3 regions of the Rhizobium sp. BK049 genome follow, and region 2 is predicted to be linked to each of the others. Evidence: riboswitches for the same ligand, from Rfam matches in the RefSeq annotation. Region 2 holds a riboswitch; each other region holds the start of a gene.

Evidence for each region. A riboswitch is a leader RNA that binds a small molecule or an ion and turns the genes downstream of it on or off. The one in region 2 is predicted to bind cobalamin.
Region 1: linked by a shared signal. The riboswitch ahead of FHT70_RS03435 (CbtB domain-containing protein) and the one ahead of bluB (5,6-dimethylbenzimidazole synthase) in region 2 are both predicted to bind cobalamin.
Region 3: linked by a shared signal. The riboswitch ahead of nrdH (glutaredoxin-like protein NrdH) and the one ahead of bluB (5,6-dimethylbenzimidazole synthase) in region 2 are both predicted to bind cobalamin.

Annotation. Positions count from the first base shown of each region.
Region 1 is NZ_JACHYV010000002.1:315,446-318,717, forward strand. Features, by position in the region: gene FHT70_RS03425 (bifunctional diguanylate cyclase/phosphodiesterase) at 1-467, opposite strand, end outside; gene FHT70_RS03430 (histidine phosphatase family protein) at 941-1,489, opposite strand; cobalamin riboswitch at 1,546-1,695, shown strand; gene FHT70_RS03435 (CbtB domain-containing protein) at 1,721-1,930, shown strand; gene FHT70_RS03440 (CbtA family protein) at 2,045-2,779, shown strand; gene FHT70_RS03445 (hypothetical protein) at 2,833-3,272, shown strand, end outside.
Region 2 is NZ_JACHYV010000006.1:38,766-42,037, forward strand. Features, by position in the region: gene FHT70_RS08120 (3-deoxy-7-phosphoheptulonate synthase) at 1-715, opposite strand, end outside; cobalamin riboswitch at 1,035-1,222, shown strand; gene bluB (5,6-dimethylbenzimidazole synthase) at 1,264-1,953, shown strand; gene FHT70_RS08130 (DUF2865 domain-containing protein) at 1,957-3,057, opposite strand.
Region 3 is NZ_JACHYV010000042.1:6,971-10,242, forward strand. Features, by position in the region: gene nrdE (class 1b ribonucleoside-diphosphate reductase subunit alpha) at 1-1,556, opposite strand, end outside; gene nrdI (class Ib ribonucleoside-diphosphate reductase assembly flavoprotein NrdI) at 1,535-1,936, opposite strand; gene nrdH (glutaredoxin-like protein NrdH) at 1,950-2,171, opposite strand; cobalamin riboswitch at 2,432-2,656, opposite strand; gene FHT70_RS28450 (heavy metal translocating P-type ATPase) at 2,866-3,272, opposite strand, start outside.

The sequences.
Region 1 (3,272 bases), on a different contig from region 2:
TCGACCAGCAACACGTCGCCGCCCTTGTGGCCGACGAGATCGTTGACTTTTTTGAAGCCGTCGAGGTCGACGGAGAAGATCGTGACGTTGTCGTCCCATTCCTCGATCTCGGCCTCGCCGCTTCTGACCGGCCGTGAGAGGATTTTGCGCTCGAAGGCGTAGCGGTTCGGCAGCTTGGTCAGATGGTCGTGGGTTGCCGTCCAATCGGCCTTAGCCTGTTCGGTGGCGCGCAGCTCCATTTCCTTGCGCAGGTCGGCGATGCGCAGCACCGAATAGATGAAGCTCATCGCGCCAGCGATGCCGAGAGCCAGAACGAGCTTATCCGCCCCGTACTCGCCGAAACTGGTCATGAAGGAGACGAGGCGGTCGTCGAAGTGCAGCACCGTGCCGAGGATCCAGAGGGTTACTCCGAAAACCACAACCGACACGCATTGCCTTCCGGCCCTGCTTCGAAAAAACGCAGGCATTATCGCATTCTCCATCTCCACCCTCTGCCGGACTATCACGAAAATCTGAAATGTTCGTTGAAACCATAAGGCGAATTGTTGGAGGTGGCAGCCCGTCCGTTGCGGTGCTGTCCGGACCTCGGCTGCGCTACGGCGTTTCGCTGGTGCTGCTTGGAAGATTAGAGGATGTCCGGATTCAAGACGAGGGGAGCCCCACGAAAGAACGAGGGCGAGCGTGCTGTCGCATCGCTCGCCCTGTCTCGCTCTTCAGGCGGTGACGATCAGCAGCGGAACGCTGACGACCAGACCGACCATAACTAAGGTGAGCGTCACGACCCTCATCAAGCGCAGGCGCCGCGTACGCTCCCCACTCCAATCATATGCCATAGCTTCCGTCTCCTTGGGACAAGGAAGTAGTCCCGGTCAGACCGGTTCAATAGAGATGACGCGATTTGCTTGCGTAAGGCTGGATAGTATGAGGGATGTCTAATTCTCTAGAGGCGCAGCGACCAGCGCTGTCCATTGCTGGTCATCCGAACGACCACCAGCGGCTCGACATCGATGAGCCAGAAGGAGGGGAGGGGAGCCTGAAGCACATGCGCAATCGCTGTTCTTATAATCGATGCATGGGTGACGGCTATCACATGACCGCCGAGCGTGGATTGTTCATCCATCCAGCCGGCGACGCGCGTCCGCAGACCGAGAAAACTGTCGCCGCCATGTGGGGCGGCTTCCGGATCGCTCATCCAAGCCATGAGGTTCTCCGGCTCTTCGGTGCCGATTGCCGCAATCGGCCTGCCGGCCCAGCGGCCATTGTCGCAGTCGGCAAGCCGCTGTTCTATTTGAGCGTCGAGACCGAGGGCTGTAGCGGTCTGGCGGGCACGCAAAGCCGGGCTCGTGACGATCCGGTCGGCGCGAGGCAGGGCGGTCATCCGGCCGGCTTCTTCAGCGGCCTTGTCTTCCAGCGGCTCATCCAGCGGGAACAGGGCCTTGCGGCTCGCCGCCGTGGCGCCGTGACAGATCCAGGTGAGGCGGGTATTCACGGTTGTTCCGATCTTCGCAATATGGTGGGGACGACCCTTCGCCGGCGTCTCGAAGTTTCGTTGACAGTCTCTTCGGCGTCCAGATATAACCGTGCTGTTGCGGGTTTGGAAGCCGGTGGAAATCCGGCGCGGTCGCGCCACTGTGACCAGCGTTTCGAAGTTCTTTACGCTGGAAGTCAGACCCTGCCGCACAACACTCTTTCGACTGAACGCGTCATTCCGGAGGGATACATGTCTGACACCACTTTCGCGCCCGTTGCGGCACCGGCGCCAATCCCTGTAGGGGAAATCCTGCCCTGGGCGGTTTTCGGCGGCCTGCTGATGCTCATCGTTCTTTATTTCGTCGGCACCGAGGAAGGCGCGATGGCGCTGTTCAACGGCATGTATGTGCACGAATTCGTGCATGACGGCCGCCATCTGCTCGGCTTTCCCTGCCACTAAAGCGCATCGCGATCTTTCAGATTCGCTTTTCGCGCTTTAGGTCTTTGTTTACGCATGTCGTTATCGCAAAACCGCTGCACACTTTTGCGCGACATGCTTAGGGGGAATATTGACATGGTTGGAAAGCTTCTGCTTCGCGGCATGCTCGCGGGCCTGATTGCTGGTATCCTCGTTTTCGCTTTCGCCCATATCTTCGGCGAGCCGCTGGTCGATGCGGCAATCGCCTTCGAGGAGGCGAGCGCCCAGGCGGCGGGCGAAGCTACCGAACCTGAAATCGTCAGCCGGGCCACGCAGGCTGGTCTCGGCCTTTTCACCGGCGTCATGGCCTACAGTATCGCCGTCGGAGGGCTCTTTTCGCTCGCCTTCGCCTTGGTACATGGCCGCTTCAGCAGCCTCTCGGCGCGCGGCACCTCGGCCGTTATCGCCATTGCCGCCTTCGTGGCAGTGGTGTTTGTTCCCGGAATCAAATATCCGGCCAACCCCCCGGCGGTCGGCAATCCCGAAACGATCGGCGTCAGGACCGAGCTGTTCTTCCTGATGATTGTCGTTTCGCTCACCTCGCTGGTTGCCGCGGTCGCGCTGTCGCGCCGCCTTGGCGAGCGCTTCGGTCTCTGGAACGGCGCGATCATCGCCGGCATCGCCTATCTCGTCTTCATCGGCTTCGTGCTTTATCTGTTGCCGCCGATCAACGAGGTGCCCGAGAATTTCTCGGCGATGGTACTCTGGCGGTTCCGCACCACCTCGCTCGGCATGCATGCGATCCTTTGGGCAACGCTCGGTCTGGTTTTCGGAGCGCTGGCAGAAAGGGGTCTTGCCGCCAAGAGTGGACTGCGGTCGGCGTTCCGGTGATGCAGCATATTGGCAGGTTTGCTTTTCTCGGTCTCATCGCGAGCCTGTTGCCAATGTTTATCGGAAATGCTTTCGGCCATGGGAGCAGCTCTGGCGGCTCCGATACCGGGCTCGATATTCCGGCAATTTCCCACGGCGAGATGGCGATCATTTCGGAGTATCGCAGCAGCATCAGCATGCTGGCGTCACGGGCGGCCGATACGAACGAATCGTTCCGGCGTGTCCTGAACTACGCCGAAATCCAGTATTCCTATTGCCTCTGGGGTCGGATGCCCGGCAGCGTGACGGACGAGGAGAGCCCGTTCAACCAATGCGCCCATGCCTATCTCGCGGCGACGAAAGCCGTGCTGCTGGCGATGCGTGAGATGCCGCGGGAGGCAACCGCGGCGGGCGAAATCATCTCGGCCATCGACGCCGAGATGGCGGGTCGCGGGCTTGCCTTCATTACCTGCCAGTTCAGCGGCGAGGCATTCAATACCGCCAATATCGTCAA
Region 2 (3,272 bases):
GCTGTTTGCCGCCGCGCAGGATGATGTGGCAGTCCTCGTTGCCGGTGGTCGACGCGATGGCCGCCTGTCCGTCCTTGGTCACGGCGGGGAAGTGATGCGGCTGCGAGGCGGCCAGGATCGCATCGAGTGCGACGCGGGCGCTACCATCGGTGCCGTTCTTGAAGCCGATCGGGCAGGAGAGGCCGGAGGCGAGCTGGCGATGGATCTGGCTTTCCGTCGTGCGCGCGCCGATCGCGCCCCAGCTGACGAGGTCGGCGATGTATTGCGGCGTGATCGTGTCGAGGAACTCGACGCCCGCGGGAAGCTCCATGGCATTGATGTCGAGCAGCAGGCGCCGGGCAATGCGCAGCCCTTCCTCGATGCGGTAGCTGCCGTCGAGATGCGGATCGTTCATCAGGCCCTTCCAGCCGACGGTGGTGCGGGGCTTTTCGAAATAGACGCGCATGACGATTTCGAGATCGTCGGAGAAGCGCCGTCGCTGCTCCTGAAGTCGTGCGGCATATTCCCGGGCGGCAATCGGGTCATGGATGGAGCAGGGGCCGATGACGACGATCAGGCGATCGTCCTCGCCCTGGAGAATCTTATGGATCGCAGCACGATTGCTGGTCACGGTTTCGGTGACCACGGCGTCGCGGTGGATTTCCGCAATGATATCGGCGGGTTTGGTCAGCGGGGTGATCTCGAGGATACGCAGATCATCGATGGTATCGGGCACGGCATGGCTCCTGTTTGGTCATACCGTGCGGAACAAAAAAGCCGCCAGGTAGACTAGCGGCTGTTCGGGTTGTCGTCGCGTCGAATTCAGTTACGCACGGACCCGCATCCGCTGGGAGCAGCGGTACGAATAAAATCGCGAGGCGTAGATTGAAGTCGTCGACATCCGGCGTATGTAGCGTCGCGGTCGCCCATTGTCACGCAAAATTTGCGAGCTGGCATCGCCGTTCGGGGCGGCTGGCGATCCGCTCCTGGATCACCCCTCTGCGATGGAGGTTTCAGGTTCGGTCTGCCTGTACTTGCCGCCGCGCTGGTTTCCTGAAATAGATGCGCCGTCAGGTGCCCGCCGTCCAGGCGGGAGAATCGGGAATCCGGTGCAAGGCCGGAACGTGCCCAACGCTGTAAGGCCGACGTCTGCCGCTTCATCACGCCACTGGCTTTTGCCGGGAAGGCTGCGGCAGATGGATGAAGCCAAGTCAGAAGACCGGCCTGGCGAGATAGACCCAACCCGCGCGGACGGCGGGCGGTTGCGTTGTTGGGGATTTGACGATGCGACCCTTTGATGCGGATGCCCTTTCGGCGGCATCCGGTTTTTCCATGGCCGAACGTGAAGCCGTCTATCACGCAATCATGACGCGGCGTGACGTGCGCAGCCAGTTCCTGCCCGATCCCTTGCCCGACGATGTCGTGGCGCGGCTCCTGACCGCCGCCCATCATGCGCCGTCGGTCGGCTTCATGCAGCCATGGAATTTCATTCTCGTGAAAAGTGCAGCCGTCCGCACCCGCGTGCGCAACGCCTTTGCCGTGGCCAACGAAGAGGCAGCTTCGATGTTCGAAGGCGAGCGGCGGCAGGCCTATCGATCCCTCAAGCTCGAAGGCATCGTGGAGGCGCCGCTCGGGATATGCGTAACCTGCGATCCCACCCGCGGCGGCAGCGTGGTGCTGGGACGGACGCACAATCTGAGGATGGATTCCTATTCGACCGTTTGCGCCATCCAGAATCTCTGGCTCGCGGCCCGCGCCGAAGGGGTCGGCATCGGCTGGGTCAGCATCTTTCGTGAAGGCGACCTGAAAACAATTCTCCGCATACCGGAGCATATCGAGGTGGTCGCCTGGCTCTGCGCCGGCTTTGTCGACCGTCTCTATGACGAACCGGAACTTTCGGTCAAAGGTTGGCGGCAGCGGCTGCCGCTCGAGGAACTCGTTTTCCACGACGGATGGGGACGCAACGACCCGTAGCAATTACTGCTGCTGTGGTTGCGGGCCCGGCGTCGCCGGATTGGCAAGGTCGATCGAGCCCTGGTCGCCGGCAAGGAATTGCGGGCCGACCTGACGAACCTTGTTCTGCGTGGGGTCGTAGGGACGTTCGGGAACGGATGGCTGCGGCGGGGCTGATGCTGCCGCAGTATCTTTCGTCGGCGGTTTAGTGCGGACCGTCGTGATCGAGCCCTGCTGTGGCGGTTCGATCAGGGCCTGCTTGCCGCGCATCTCCTCGTAATAGGCGGTGAGATTGCAGGCGCAGGAATTTTTCTCCCCAGGCGCGCGATTCTTGTAGACAAAGGCGTTCTTCATGGCGCTATAGGGCGCGCCCGTTGCGACCGAGATCATATTCGAGGAGTCGGTGCTCGTCACGTCGCGATAGAAGAGCTCGGTCTCGATGCCGGGGCACATCTTGGCGCAGGTCTGGGCATCGCGGCCGAAATCCACCGAGGTGGTATTTGAGCTGATCGGGAAGAAGCCACCGTCGCAGCTGCGCACGCAGATGGTGCTGATCGGTGAAAACATTTCGGCCCTCGGCAGGCCGTAACGCAGATCGGTCTCTTCACCGCCGCCGAGCGGAATGAAGGTATCGGTGCGCATCGCCTGTTCCTCGACACTCGGGACGGGGTCGTCTGCGCTACGCTCGGTCGGGGCATAGAAATTGTCGCTGTTGCAGCCATTGCGTTCGAGTGCCGCCGTCAATTCTCGGCGCGCGTCGTCACTGCCGTCGCCGTGGTTGCGCAGCTCGTCGCGGCGCTCCTGGAGATAACGGATATTGTCGATCATCCGGGCTTCGGCGTCAGAGAGTTCGGCGCAAAAATCGGCGTTGTCACTGCCAATCACGACCATGCTGCCTGAAGTGCATCCGTTATTGCGCAGATCGTTGCGGACCTTGCGCAGCTCGAGGTTCTGCTCGGCCATGGCATTTGCATATTGGCGCGCTTCCGGCCCGTTATTGCTACCGATCGATCGTGGCAGGTCGGCAAGGCGACCGCGCAAGTCGTTGCAAATAGCGCTGGTCTGTGCTGCGGCCGGTGATGCCAGCGCAAGCACAAGAGCAAGAGACAGATTTCGGCGTTTCACGGCGTCGTCCGGGAATGAGAAAGTGTCGATCGGTCAAAGGTGGCGTCCATCCGCCGTACCTTGTCTCTTAACGTGTTTCTCTTAATAAGCTTGGATCAATTCCTAGCGCATTTTCGAGATTTTATCCAGAAGATGCGGGTATTCTTCCGTGAGGTAAGTCGGCACTCGTTGCATCCGGAGGCGGACACTCAGCCGTCACCAGCAGTTCCCTTCTT
Region 3 (3,272 bases), on a different contig from region 2:
CGATTGGAGGCACGCAGCGCGTGATAGGTCACCGCATAGAAATAGATGTTGGTGAAATCGACGCCTTCCTCAGAGCCATAGAAGATGCGTTCGCGGGCGAGGTATCCGTGCAGGTTCATCTGCCCGAGGCCGATCGCATGGCTCTCGTCATTGCCTTTCTCGATCGAAGGAACCGAGGAGATATTGCTCATATCGGACACCGCTGTCAGCGCCCGGATCGAGGTCTCGATCGTCTTGCCGAAGTCGGTCGAATCCATCGCCGCAGCAATGTTCAGCGAGCCGAGATTGCAGGAAATATCCCTGCCGAGATGCTTGTAGGAAAGGTCGTCATGATAGTCGCTCGCCTCGCTCACCTGCAGTATCTCCGAGCAGAGGTTGCTCATGGAGATGCGCCCGGCAATCGGGTTCGAGCGGTTCACCGTGTCCTCGAACATGATGTAAGGGTAGCCGCTTTCGAACTGGATTTCGGCGATGACCTGGAAGAATTCGCGCGCCTTGATCTTCTTCTTCGAGATGCGGGCGTCCGCCACCATTTCCCGGTACTTCTCCGTCACCGAAATCTCGGTGAAAGGCACGCCGTAGACCCGTTCCACGTCGTAGGGCGAGAACAGGTACATGTCCTCATTGTTCTTGGCGAGTTCGAAGGTGATGTCGGGCACGACAACGCCGAGCGACAGCGTCTTGATGCGGATTTTCTCATCGGCGTTTTCACGTTTGGTGTCGAGAAAGCGCATGATATCGGGATGATGGGCGTTCAGATAAACCGCACCCGCCCCCTGCCGCGCACCGAGCTGATTGGCATAGGAGAAGCTGTCTTCCAGGAGCTTCATGACGGGGATGATGCCGGAGGACTGGTTTTCGATCTGCTTGATCGGCGCGCCCGCCTCGCGGATATTGGTCAGCGACAGGGCCACGCCGCCGCCGCGTTTCGACAACTGCAGCGCCGAATTGATCGACCGGCCGATCGATTCCATGTTGTCCTCGACGCGCAGCAGGAAACAGGAAACGAGTTCGCCGCGCTGCTTCTTGCCGGCATTGAGGAAGGTGGGCGTTGCCGGCTGGAAGCGGCCGGAAATGATCTCGTCGACTATGTCGCGAGCAAGGGCCTCATCGCCGCGCGCCAAAGCCAGCGCCACCATGCAGATGCGGTCTTCGTAGCGCTCGAGATAGCGCTTTCCGTCGAAGGTCTTCAGCGTATAGCTGGTGTAATATTTGAAAGCCCCGAGGAAGGTAGGAAACCGGAATTTCTTGGCATAGGCCTGATCGAACAGGTCGCGGACGAAATTGAAGGAATACTGGTCGAGAACCTCCTGCTCGTAATAGCCCTCCGCGACGAGGTAATCGAGCTTTTCCCGAAGATTGTGAAAGAACACGGTGTTCTGGTTCACATGCTGCAGGAAATATTGCTTGGCCGCCACGCGATCCTTGTCGAGCTGGATCTTTCCCTCGTCGTCGTAGAGGTTCAGCATCGCGTTCAGTGCATGATAGTCGAGTGTTTCGGCCGCTTTCAGCGGTTTTGCGCCCGCGTCCCGCGTCAGATTTGTTCCCGTGTCCAAAATCGTCCCATCCCGTCTTTGACGTTGGCGATATCATCGGCAGTTCCCAGGAGCTCGAACCTGTAGAGGTACGGCACCTGGCACTTCTTCGAGATGACATCGCCGGCGAGCCCATAGGTCTCGCCGAAATTGCTGTTGCCCGCAGCAATCACGCCGCGGATGTTGGAGCGGTTTTCCGCCTCGTTGAGGAAGCGGATCACCTGCTTGGGCACGGCCCCTTTACCACCGTTTCCGCAATAGGTAGGCGAGATCAGCACATAGGGTTCGCGAATGTGGATGGCCTCAGCGCCGAGGGGGATGCGCGCCGCGCGCAATCCCAGCTTCTCGACGAAACGATGGGTGTTCCCGGATCGGCTGGAATAATAGACGATCAGCCCCACCGCTTTTCTCCGGTCAGGAGAGTGCGCTGATCATGTCGGGGCGGAAGCCCGCCCAATGCTGCTCGCCGGCAACGACGACCGGAACCTGCATGTAGCCCATGCCACGCACGCGATCGAGCGCTTCGGCATCCTCGGAAATATCGACGATCTCATAATCCACGCCCAGGCGATCGAGGGCGCGGTAAGTGGCCGTGCATTGGACACAGGCCGGCTTGCTGTAAACGGTAACGCTCATCATGTTCCTCGTGAAGTCAATGAATTCAGGACGCAGGACTGGGATCGGGCGCCATGCGGCGTCCGGGGAAATGCTTGATAGTGATCTGGCAAGGTTGGCGCTTTAAACGCCTGACTTGGTCCCTCGCAGGATGTGCGCGGGCGCCGGCCTTGATGCTCTCGACATGACTTCAAACCCCGAAGTGCTCATGCGGTCGTTCGGGGCAGCGCAACAGCGCGGATCATTCCGCTGCATGCACGCGACCTTCCGGACACCCCGCCCGTGGACGTTTCATTCAAGGCAGGTCTCCTGGCTCACGGGTCGAAGCACCTGCCCAGCCTTCCCGAGGCATCATGCCCCAGTGACCCGAAATCGGACAGTTGCTCTCCGCTCACAGTTGCGGGGGCAGCTCCGGCCTTGTCCCACCCTCATGGCGAGACGCACCGTATTCCCGTCTTAGCCCGCGATCCTCACGAATCGAAGGAACCTTGAACACTAGATATAGTACGCGAATCGAAATTCACGTCAACGGATGGTTTGTGCGTTGCGTTACGGTAGGTTTGAAATCACTGCGTTCCTGTGAAAAACATGGATAATGAAGGCTTAAACAAAACGAACTGTGGAGAAGGCCTGAACGACGAGAGCCGGCCTGTAGCCGGCTCTGCGGTTTTCGATTCCGGATCGGCCCTAATCGGCGCTCCGAAGAGGAAAGGATTTATTCCTCTACGCGGAGCAGCCTGAGCGCGTTGATCGTAACCAGCACGGTGGCTCCGGTATCGGCGAGAATCGCCGGCCAGAGCCCGGTGATTCCGATGATCGTGGTCACCAGGAAGACAGCCTTCAGCCCGAGTGCAATGGTGATATTCTCGAGGATATTGCGCATCGTCCGCTGCGAAAGCGCGATCATTCGCGCCACGTCGCCAACGCGCCCGTGCAGCACGGCGGCATCGGCCGTCTCCAGCGCCACATCGGTGCCGCCGCCCATGGCGATGCCGATATCGGCGGCGGCGAGCGCCGGCGCGTCGTTGATGCCGTCGCCGACCTTGGCGACTATGAAGCCCTTGCGCTTCAATTCGCCGACGACCCGCTGCTTGTCCTCGGGCATCATCTCGCCCCGCCAGT